2 linked regions of the Caldimonas thermodepolymerans genome follow. The main gene of each other region encodes a partner of the protein of the gene in region 2 in a complex. Links are inferred from orthologs where the notes say so. Each region holds a gene or a part of one and is shown on either strand. Other genes may lie near its edges.

Region 1 (3,254 bases), 2.4 Mb from region 2 along the record:
TTCCTTGCGCTCGTAGCGCGCGTCGTTGGGCGCGTTCTTCTGGACCGAAGCGATCCCGTCCAGCGCCGACGCCTTGGTCTTGTACGTCTCGCTCGACAGGATGACCTGGTGGTTCGCCGCCTTCAGGTTGAAGACGTACTGCCCGTTCGCCGCGGTCTTGAGTTCGAAATACCCTGCCATGAAGCCCTCTCCACACTGACGCGGTGCACCACCCGCGAAACGACCGGGGAGTCTGCGGCCGGCACGTGCAGCTGGAGCCTGGCCCCGGCCGCCTCCTGGCAGGCACTCCCCTCCCGGTGCGAAGGCAGGATAACGACCGTTACAAACGGACGTCAACGCAAGGTAATCCCTGAGCAACAGGCGCAAAAAAACAGGCCCTCGCAAGGAGGGCCTGTTCGGGAATTTGGTTGCGGGGGCTGGATTTGAACCAACGACCTTTGGGTTATGAGCCCAACGAGCTACCAGACTGCTCCACCCCGCGTCGGGAAAGCAAAACTATAGCATGTTTTTCGCCGGCAACGCAAGACCATGGTGAGATCTTCGGCAAGCCCGCCGGCTAGAGGCCGGCGGCGTCCAGGGTCTGCAGGAAGCGGTCGGCCGACTGGAAGCCGATCACGCGCAGCTGCGGCAGCTCGCGGCCGCTGGCGTCGAAGAACAGCGTGCCGGGCGGCCCGAACAGGCCGAAGCGCTTGAGCAGCGCGCGGTCGTCGCGGTTGTTGGCCGTGACGTCGGCCTTCAGCAGCAGCGCATTGGCGAGCCTGGCCCGCACGCGCGGGTCGCTGAAGGTGAAGGCCTCCATCTCCTTGCACGAGACGCACCAGTCGGCATAGAAGTCCAGCATCACCGGCCGGCCGGCGCGGGCCAGCACGGCCTCCAGTTCCTCGACGCTGCGCACCGGCTCGAAGCCCGGACCGGCATCGGTCGCGGCCTCGGCGCGGGCCAGGTGGGCCAGCGGCTGCCAGGGATCGCGCCCCCCGGAGGCCGCACCGACGAGCTGGATCGCGCCCAGCACCGCCAGCACCACGCCCACGCCCTTGAAGAAGCGCTGCCAGCCGCGCGCGCCGGGCGGCAGCGTGTCGAACACCTTGAGGTAGACCGCGGCCACCAGCAGCAGCGCGCCCCACAGCAGCATCGCGAGCCAGCCCGGCAGCACCGGCTGCAGCATCCAGATCGCCACCGCGATCAGCAGCGCGCCGAAGAAGTGCTTGACGTGCTCCATCCAGGCCCCGCCGCGCGGCAGCCAGCGCCCCGCCGACGCGCCGATCAGCAGCAGCGGCACGCTCATGCCTGCGGCCAGCGCGAACAGCGCCGCCCCGCCCAGCACCACGTCGCGGGTCTGGCTGATGTAGACGAGCGCGCCGGCCAGCGGCGCCGCCACGCAGGGGCTGACGATGAGCGCCGACAGTCCGCCCATCAGGAACACCGCGAGGAAGCGCCCGCCGTGCAGCCGCCCGGAGGCCTGCTGGACCCGGTCGCGCCAGCCCGAGGGCAGCTGCAGCTCGTAGAAGCCGAACATCGACAGCGCCAGCAGCACCAGCAGCGCGGCGAACGCGCCCAGCACCCAGGGCGTCTGCAGCCAGGCCGCCAGCCCTTCGCCCGCCAGCCCCGCGGCGACGCCGAATGCGGTGTAGACCAGCGCCATGCCGAGCGAGTAGCTGGCTGCCAGCCCGAACGCCCGGCCCCGGCTGACCGGGCGCCCGTCGGCCTCGGCCTGCCCGACGATGATCGAGGACAGGATCGGCAGCATCGGCAGCACGCAGGGGGTCAGCGACAGCAGCACGCCCGCGACGAAGAACACCGCCACCACGGTGGGCAGCCGCCCGCTCTCCAGCGCCGCGGCGATGCGGTCGCTGTCGGTGGGCGAGCGGGTGTTGATCAGGTTCGCCGGCACCGGCGCCGCACCGGTGAGCGACTGCAGCGAGGCGGCCAGACCGCCGGACGCACCCCAGCGTTCGGCCTGCGCCTCGGTCAGCAGCGCCACCCGGTTGGCCGGCGCGCCGAAGGCGGCCAGCGCGACCTCGACGTGGTGGTCCATCGGCGGGTAGCACAGCCCCTTGTCGGCGCAGCCCTGGCTGGTCACGGTGAGCCGGAACGGCCCCTCGGCCTGCACCACCGGCAGCCGGATGCGCAGCGTGCCGCGGTGGGTCTCGACGTCCTTCTCGAAGGTCCGGTCGTACTTGACCTCGCCGCGCGGGATCTCCGGGGTGCCCAGCACCGCGGGCGGCGTGGCCGCGAAGCGGAACTGCTCGCGGTACATGTAGTAGCCGTCGGCGACGTCGAAGCGCAGCTCCAGCGTGCGCTCGTCCAGCGCCGCGGCGGCGAAGCGGAACGCCACCTCCGGCTCGAGGAAATCGTCGTCGTCATCGGCCCGCACGCCGCCGGCCAGCACCGCCAGGCCCAGGGCCAGCAACGCCGCCAGCAGCCAGCGGATGGCACCGGTCATGGCCTGTCTCCTTGCTGCATCTCTGAGACCAGCCAGCGCAGGTACGGTTCCAGCCCGTCCGTGACCGACGTCGCGATCAGCTCCGGCACCTCGTAGGCGTGCAGCTCGGGCAGCCGCGCCTTCAGTGCAGGCCAGCGCGCCTCGGTGGTCTTCAGGACCAGCAGGCACTCGCCGCCCTCCTCGATCCGGCCCTGCCACCAGTACATCGAGCGCACCCCCGGCAGGATGTTGACGCAGGCCACCAGGCGCTCTTCCAGCAGGCGCCGCGCCAGCGCGGCGGCCGCGGCCTCGTCGGCCACGGTGCTGAAGGCCAGCAGCGGACGGCCCTGAACTTCGCTCATCAGCCCCTCCTCGCTCACTTGAAGAACCGCCGGCGCGTCAGCACCAGCGCGACGTAGTACCCCACCGCGGCGTACCCGGCCAGCACCGCGGCCGGAGCCGCCACCTGCTGCGGCCACTGGCCGATCACCAGCGGGCGCACCAGCTCGACGGCCGCGGTCAGCGGCAGCCACGGCGCGACCTGCTGCAGCCAGCCCGGCAGCTGGTCGGTCGGGAAGTAGACGCCGGAGACGAAGGTCATGGGCGTCAGCACCAGGGTGAAGTAGTAGGTGAAGAAGTCGTAGTTCCTCGCCAGCGCGTTGAACACCAGCGCCAGCGACGAGAACGTGATGCCGACCAGGAACAGCAGCGGCAGCGCCAGCACCAGGGTCGGCGCCCGGCTGATGCCCAGCGCCACCAGCACCAGCGCGATCGCCACCGAGGTGAACAGCGCCTTCATCGCGGCCCACAGCATCTCGGCGAAGACGATGTC
Region 2 (7,394 bases):
CCGGGGAGCGTCCCGCCACGCTCCGTCCCGCGCCGGCCGGCGGGACGGACCTCAGCGTGCGCCGAGCCAGGCCTTGCGGCGTGCCACCGCGGCCGCGGGGGCCCCCTCCTGCACCGCCAACGCCACGTTCGCCCGCGCCTCGTCGCGCCCCGGCAACACTGCGCGCAGGCGCAGCAGGCGCTGGTCGCGCCCGACCAGCAGCTCGACCGGCTCGCCCTCGACGGCGTACAGCTCGAGGTCGTCCAGCTTGCGCAGCCGCCAGTCGTTGACCGCCAGCAGCTCGTCGCCCGCCGCCAGCCCGACCCGCTCGGCCCACTGACCGCGCATCACCGCCCGCACCTTCACGCTGCCGTTGCCGTCGGCCGTGCGCAGGCCCAGGCGCAGCGGCCAGGGCGGTGGCTGCACGCTCCACTGCACGCCGACCTCGCGCAGCAGCGCCTCCAGCGGCAGGTCCTGGGTGCCGTGCACCCAGCGCGAGAGCTCGCGCGTGTACGGGCGGCCCCCCACCTCCTTCAGCGCCGCGGCGATGTCGGCCTCGCCGACCGGCCCGCCGCCCGAGCGGGCCCACAGCAGCCGCATCACGTCGTCCAGCGTGCCGCGCCGTTGCGCGCGCAGCGTCAGGTCCAGCGCCAGCGCGACCAGCGAGCCCTTGGTGTAGTAGCTGACGGTGGCGTTGACCGTGTTCTCGTCCTGCCGGTAGTACTTGACCCAGGCATCGAAGCTGGCCTGCGCGACGCTCTGCACCCGGCGGCCCGGCGTGGCCAGCACGTTGCCGACCGTGCGCGCCAGCAGCTTCAGGTAGCGCGCCTCGTCGACCAGCCCGGTGCGCACCAGGAACAGGTCGTCGTAGTAGGACGTGAAGCCCTCGAAGAACCACAGCAGCTCGGTGTAGTTCTCGCGCGCGTAGTCGTAGCGCGCGAACTCGGCCGGGCGCAGGCGCTTGACGTTCCAGGTGTGGAAGTACTCGTGGCTGATCAGGCCCAGCAGGGTCACGTAGCCGTCGCTCGCGCCCGCCTCGCCGCGGCGCGGCAGGTCGCGGCGCGAGCAGATCAGCGCCGTGCTGGCGCGGTGCTCCAGCCCCCCGTAGCCGTCGTCCACCGCGTTGAGCAGGAACACGTAGCGCCCGAACGGCGGCTTGCGCCGCCCGTGCCAGAAGCGGATCTGCGCCTCGCAGATGCGCTTCGCGTCGGCCAGCAGGCGCTCGCCGTCGAAGCCCGGCAGGGCCCCGGCGACGACGAACTCGTGCGCCACCCCGGCTGCGCGGAACTGGCCGCGCCAGAACGCGCCGAGCTCGACCGGGTGGTCGACCAGCTCGTCATAGCCGGCAGCCTCGTAGCGCCCCTGCCCGCGCGCGTCGACCTGCACGGCCGGCAGGGCGGTCGCCACCTGCCAGCCGCGCGGCAGCTGGCGGATCTCCACCGCGTGCGGCTCGTCCTCGCGCCCTTCGACGCGCAGGAACACGCTGGTGCCGTTGAAGAAGCCGCGCGTTGCGTCCAGCCAGGCCGCCCGCACCGAGTTGTCGAAGGCGTAGACCTCGTAGCTCACTTCCAGCGCCGCGCGCCCCTGGCAGCGCACCTGCCAGCTGGCCTTGTCCAGCTGCTCGACCGGCCGCGCCTGGCCGCCCTGACGGGCCGTCAGCCCTTGCAGGTGCCGGGCGAACTCGCGCATCAGGTAGCTGCCGGGGATCCACACCGGCAGCGACAGCCGCTGCACGGCCTCAGGGGCGGGAATGCGCAGGCGCACCCGGTACAGGTGGGCGTGAAGGTCCAGGGGCTCGATACGGTAGGCAATCATGGGCAGGACTCGTTGCATGGCCGGCGGGCTCAGACCCCCGCGGCCGCCAGGAAACAGGACAGGCTCGCCACGGCGGCGAGGCGGAAGCGCAGCACCAGCCAGCCGCGCGCGCCCAGGCCCGGGTAAAGGCGCCGGTCGACCAGGCAGGCCAGCAGCTGCATCGCGCCGAGCACCACCAGCCCGGCATAGGGCGGCATCACCACCGCGACCCAGGCCACCCCCGCCAGGACCACGCCCCAGGTGCAGGGCACGGGCGACGGCACCGGCTGGCGCACCGCCAGCCCCCACTGCACCCCGCCGAGGAAGGACAGCACCACCGCCGCATGGCCGGCCAGGGCCAGCGTGACATGCGGCTGCACCTCGGGATGGACCAGCCAGACCAGCAGCGCCCCGGACACGAAGGGCAGCAGGCCGAGATGCACCAGCCAACGGGCCACGGGCGGCGGCGGAAGGGAAGAACCGGGACGGGACATCGGCAAATGCGGGCGCAGACGGCAGGCGACAGGCCGATTGTCGCCCCTGCACCGGCCGGGGCCCGGCCCCCCTCGATTGTTCCCGGCCCTGCAACAGTGCGTTGAGCGAGATCGCCTTTTTAGGAACTGGTGGAAACCCTAATCTTGCGACATCGGACGAACGAACTCGTCAGCGCAGCGGAAGACCTCCTCCGCGGCAGGCAGCTCGGGCAGTCCGAACGTCATCAACGCAACGGACCCCTGAAAGGAATTGCCATGAACAAGCTTCTTGCCACCGCCATCGTTTCCGCCGCCGCCTTCGTGTCCTTCGGCGCTGCCGCCCAGGAAGCCACGCCCACCCCGGACCTGGACATCAAGTCGACGGCCACCCGCGCCGAAGTGCGCGCCGAGTACCAGCGCGCCAAGGCCGCCGGCGAACTGAAGGTGTACTCCGCCGGTTACATCCCCACGGTCAACAGCAGCCGCAGCCGCGCCGAAGTCGTCGCCGAACTGCGCCAGGCCCAGCAAAGCGGCGAATACGCGCTGATCAACGCCGAGGCCGTCGACGTCGTGGCGTTCGAACAGCTGGCCGCCAAGCAACAGGCCACCCGCCTGGCGACCAAGCCGGACACCGCGATCGTGCGTTGAGCGTCACCTGCTCCGATGAAAAAAGCCGCGCCATGCGCGGCTTTTTGTTTGGGCGCCGGGTGGTTCAGCGCACCCGGACCTCGGCCAGCTGGGCCTCGATCTGCTCGGTGTTGAGCGCGCCCGGCACCCGGGTGCCGTCCTCGAAGATCAGGGCCGGCGTGCCGTTGATGCCGTGCTTGCGGCCGAAGGCGGTGTTGCGCGCCAGCGGGGTGTCGCAGTTGGCCGGCGCGGCCGCGGGGGCGACGCCGTTGAGCATCCAGTCGCGCCAGGCGCGGGTGCGGTCCTTGGCACACCAGATCGCCTGCGACTTGACGGTCGAGTCGGGCGACAGGATCGGGTACAGGAAGGTGTAGACCGTGACGTCCCTGACCGCCTGCAGGTCCTGCTCGAAGCGCTTGCAGTACCCGCAGTTCGGGTCGGCGAAGACGGCGATCTTGCGCTTGCCGTTGCCGTTCTTCCAGACGATGGCGTCCTTCAGCGGCAGGCTGGCGAAATCGATCGGGGCGAGCTTGAACTTCGCCTGGCGCTCCTCGGTGAGGTTGCGGCGCGCCTTCAGGTCGATGATCTGGCCGGTGATCAGGTAGTTGCCCTCGGCGTCGGTGTAGGCCAGCTCGGTGCCGATGCGCACCTCGTAGATGCCGGGGATCGGGGTCTTGCTGACCTCGTCGATCGCCGGCAGGTTGGGCATGCGGTCGGCCAGGTTCCTGCGGATCGCCGCTTCCTGTGCCCAGGCGCCGGCCGCCAGGGCCAGGGTCACGGCCGCTGCGGCCACCTTGTGATGTTTCATGATTCGTCCTTGCAAGGCTCAGGAGTCCAGCGCGCGGCGCGTCAGCCAGCGTTTCACCGGGCTCAGATGGTTCACCAGACCCAGGCCGCGGTTGCGAAGTTCCCGCACCGCGGGGGCCGAAGCCGCGAACAAATGCAGCAATCCGTCGGTCAGCTGCCCCATCGCCCAGGTCGGCGCGGCACGCGTGCGCTCGTAGCGGCGCAGCAGCTTGGCATCGCCGACCGGCCGCCACGGCTCGCGCTCGCGCAGCACGCGCGCCAGCACGTCGACGTCGGCCAGCCCCAGGTTCAGCCCCTGGCCGGCCAGCGGGTGCACCACATGGGCGGCATCGCCGAGCAACACCCAGCCCTCGCCGCTGCAGCGGCTGGCGCGGGCGATCGCCAGCGGCCAGGCCGCGCGCTCGCTGCGCAGCGCCAGGGCGCCGGCCGCATCGCCGGTGGCCTCCTGCAGGGCCTGCATGAAGCCCGCCTCGTCGAGCGCCATCAGCTCCTGCGCGCGCGCCTCGGGCAGCGACCACACCAGCCCGTAGGAGCGCCCTGCGTCCGGCCGGTCGAACGGCAGCAGCGCCAGCACGTCCGGCGAGCGGAACCACTGCCGGGCCACGCCGTTGTGGGGACGGTCGCTGGCCAGCCGCGCGGCGATCGCCGTGTGGCCGTAGGGATGGCGGACCCATTCGACGCCGAGCGCCTCGCGCGCCGCGGAGGCCTTGCCCTCGCAGATCGCGGTCAGCGCCGCCTCGATCGGGGCGTCCACCTCGCTGACATGGGGCTGGAAGCGCACCAGCTGCGCCAGCGCGTCCTCCAGCGCCTGGGCGTCGACGATCCAGGCCAGCTCGCCGAGCTGCTGCTCCCAGGCCGAGAACTCCAGCACGCCGGGCAGCAGCTGGTGGCCGGGCGCGTCGCCCTCGATGTGCATGTCGTAGACCGGCGTGGCCGCATCGGGCGGCAGGGCGTCCCAGGCCTTGACCGAGCGCAGCAGCGCCACCGAACGCGCACTCAGCGCGTAGGCACGCACGTCCTGGCCGGCGGGACGCCCGGGCGCGCGCTGCAGCGCCACGCCCAGGCCGGCGCGCGCCAGCGCCAGGGCCAGGGTCTTGCCGACGATGCCGCTGCCCCGGATGTAGACGTCATAGCGAACCATGCAACGCATTGTAGAAGCCGGCATCGGCGCGACGGAGCCGGCACAATAGTCCGACCATGAACCACTCCGTCCGACGCTGGATCCGTTACGGCGCGCTCGCCATCGCTGCCCTCATCGTCCTGTTCGCGGCCGTGGCCGCCTACCTGGTCGCCACCTTCGACGCCAACCGCTACAAGGGGGCGCTGATCGACTGGGTCCAGGAGCACAAGCAGCGCACGCTGGCGATCGACGGCCCGGTGTCGCTGCGCGTGTTCCCGCGCCTGGAGGTCAGCCTGCGCCAGGTCTCGCTGAGCGAGCACCGCAGCGACGAGCAGTTCCTGCGCCTGGAGGAAGCCGCGCTGGCGGTCGAGGTGCTGCCGCTGCTGCGCCGCCAGCTGGTGGTCGAGCGCGTGCAGGCCAGCGGACTGCGCGTGCGCTACACGCGCGACGGCCAGGGCCGCAGCAACATCGACGACCTGCTCGCCGCGGACGACGACGGGCAGGACCGGCCCGACGAGCGGGACGACGCCTCGCCCGCCCCGCAGTTCAACGTGCGCAGCGTCGAGCTGCGCGACCTGCGCCTGACCGTGCAGGACGCCAAGGCCCGGCTGCTCGGCGACATCCACCTGCGCAGCCTCACCACCGGCCGCCTGGCCGACGGCGTGGAGGCCCCCGTGACGCTGGACGCCAACTTCGATTTCGCCCAGCCCTCGCTGCACGGCGACCTGCGCGGCGAGACCCGGGTGCTGCTCGCGCTGGCCGACGGCTCGGTCACGCTGCGCGACATGAAGCTCGGCTACCAGGGCAACGCGCTGGGCGTGGACGCGCTGGACACGCGCATCGAGGGCCAGCTGGCCTACGACAGCCGCCAGGGCGCGATGCACGCCGAGAACCTGCGCCTGAGCAGCAGCGCGCTGCTGGGCGCGCTGAAGCTGGAACCCTCGACCGTGGCGGTACAGCGCTTCGCCTATGAACCGGAGCGGCGCTCGCTGGCGGTCGAGCAGCTGACGCTGGACCTCAAGGCGGTGCACAACAAGCAGCCCATCGAGGCGCGCCTGAGCTGGCCGCAGCTGCAGGCCGAAGGTGCCTCGCTCAAGGGCAGCGCGCTGCAGGGCCGCGTCGCCCTGGGCGGCGCGCAAGGCTGGGCCGCCAACTTCCGTTCCGACGCGCCGAGCGGCAACTTCGACGAGGTGCGCCTGCCGGGCTTCGAGGCCACCTTGAGCGGCAGCGGCGAACGCAAGGTCGCCGGCGCACTGCGCGCCGACCTGTCGCTGCAGCCGGCGAAGACGGCGGTCGTGCTGGAGCAGCTGGACCTGCAGGCGCAGGTGCAGGACCCCTCGCTCAAGCCGCTGCAGATCGCCGTCAAGGGCCGCGCCCAGGCCTCGTCGCAGGCCGCGCAGTGGCAGCTGTCCGGGGCCCTGAACAACAACGCCTTCGCGACCCGCGGCAACGCCGCCTTCACCGGCACGGTGCCCACGGTCCAGGCGCAGGGCGAATTCGACCGGCTCGACCTCAACACCGTGCTGGCCGACACCTCGTCCACCGGCACGGGCAAGCCCGCGGCCGCCGGCGGCACCGAGGGCACGATCGACTTCGCGCCGCTGCGCGCGCTGCAGGGCTCGCTGGCGCTGAAGGCCAAGACGCTGATCTACCGGCCCTACCAGCTCGACGACGCCCAGGTGCAGGCCACCCTGGAAGGCGGCATGCTGCGCGTGAACACCCTGTCCGGCCGGATCTGGGGTGGCAGCATCGCGGCCAACGCGTTCGCCGACGCACGTGCCCAGCGCGTGATGCTCAAGGGCACCGCCACCGACATCGACGTGCATGCGGCGCTGCGCGACGTCGCGGACAAGGACCTGCTGGAGGGCCGCGGCCGGGTCACCTTCGACCTGGCCTCGGCCGGCAAGACGGTCGCCGAGATGAAGTCGCGCCTGGAAGGCCAGGCGGCCGTGCAGCTGCGTGACGGCGCGGTCAAGGGCATCAACCTGGCGCGCGTGCTGCGCGAGGCGCAGGCGGCGCTGACGCTGCGCAAGGACGCGGTGCAGCAGGCCCGCCAGACCGAGAAGACCGACTTCTCCGAGATGAGCGCCAGCGTGCAGATCGCCGACGGCGTGGCGCGCAACAAGGACCTGGACGTCAAGAGCCCGTTCCTTCGGGTCACCGGCGACGGCGCGATCGACATCGGCCGCAACCGCATCGACTACACCGCACGTGCCGCCGTGACGGCCACCGCCAAGGGCCAGGGCGGCGCCGACCTCGCCGCGCTCAAGGGCGTGACGGTGCCGGTGCGGCTGACCGGCCCGCTGGAGGCGATCGACTGGCAGGTGCAATGGTCGGCGGTCGCGATCGGCGCGGCGGAGAACACCCTCAAGAACCGCCTCGAGGACCGGCTGAAGAAGGAACTGGGCGTCAAGCCGGCCGACTCTGCCGCCTCGGCCACGCAGGAGCCGCCTGCGGCCAAGCCGCGCGACCTGCTGAAGGACAAGCTGAAGGGGCTGCTGAAGTGAGCCCTGGAGCGCCAGACGGAGCCATCGACGTGAGCGACATCCACTTCCTGCTGAGCGGCCTGTACGTCTACCCGGTCAAGTCCTGCG

What was found.
Region 1: the proteins of IS481_RS04470 (region 2) and dsbD are in contact, whole or in part, in a crystal structure (PDB 1JZD), measured with the Escherichia coli proteins. The link is inferred for Caldimonas thermodepolymerans from one-to-one orthologs.

Annotation. Positions count from the first base shown.
Region 1 is NZ_CP064338.1:3,340,229-3,343,482, forward strand. What follows is about bases 1-2,964. They hold dsbD (protein-disulfide reductase DsbD), read right to left. Parts: upstream 2,444-2,964; coding sequence 557-2,443; downstream 1-556. Other genes in these bases: IS481_RS15730 (YegP family protein), read right to left, coding at 1-180; cutA (divalent-cation tolerance protein CutA), read right to left, coding at 2,440-2,784; IS481_RS15750 (ABC transporter permease), read right to left, coding at 2,799-2,964. In the rest of the region: more of IS481_RS15750, read right to left, coding at 2,965-3,254. UniProt on the Escherichia coli protein: Required to facilitate the formation of correct disulfide bonds in some periplasmic proteins and for the assembly of the periplasmic c-type cytochromes.
Region 2 is NZ_CP064338.1:909,008-916,401, reverse strand. Bases 1,821-4,638 are described here. They hold IS481_RS04470 (DsbC family protein), read right to left. Parts: upstream 3,682-4,638; coding sequence 2,959-3,681; downstream 1,821-2,958. Other genes in these bases: IS481_RS04465 (FAD-dependent monooxygenase), read right to left, coding at 3,700-4,638; IS481_RS04475 (DUF4148 domain-containing protein), read left to right, coding at 2,523-2,894; IS481_RS04480 (DUF3429 domain-containing protein), read right to left, coding at 1,824-2,231. Also shown: IS481_RS04485 (M61 family metallopeptidase), read right to left, coding at 52-1,794; more of IS481_RS04465, read right to left, coding at 4,639-4,821; IS481_RS04460 (AsmA family protein), read left to right, coding at 4,878-7,307; IS481_RS04455 (MOSC domain-containing protein), read left to right, coding at 7,337-7,394. UniProt on the Escherichia coli protein: Acts as a disulfide isomerase, interacting with incorrectly folded proteins to correct non-native disulfide bonds.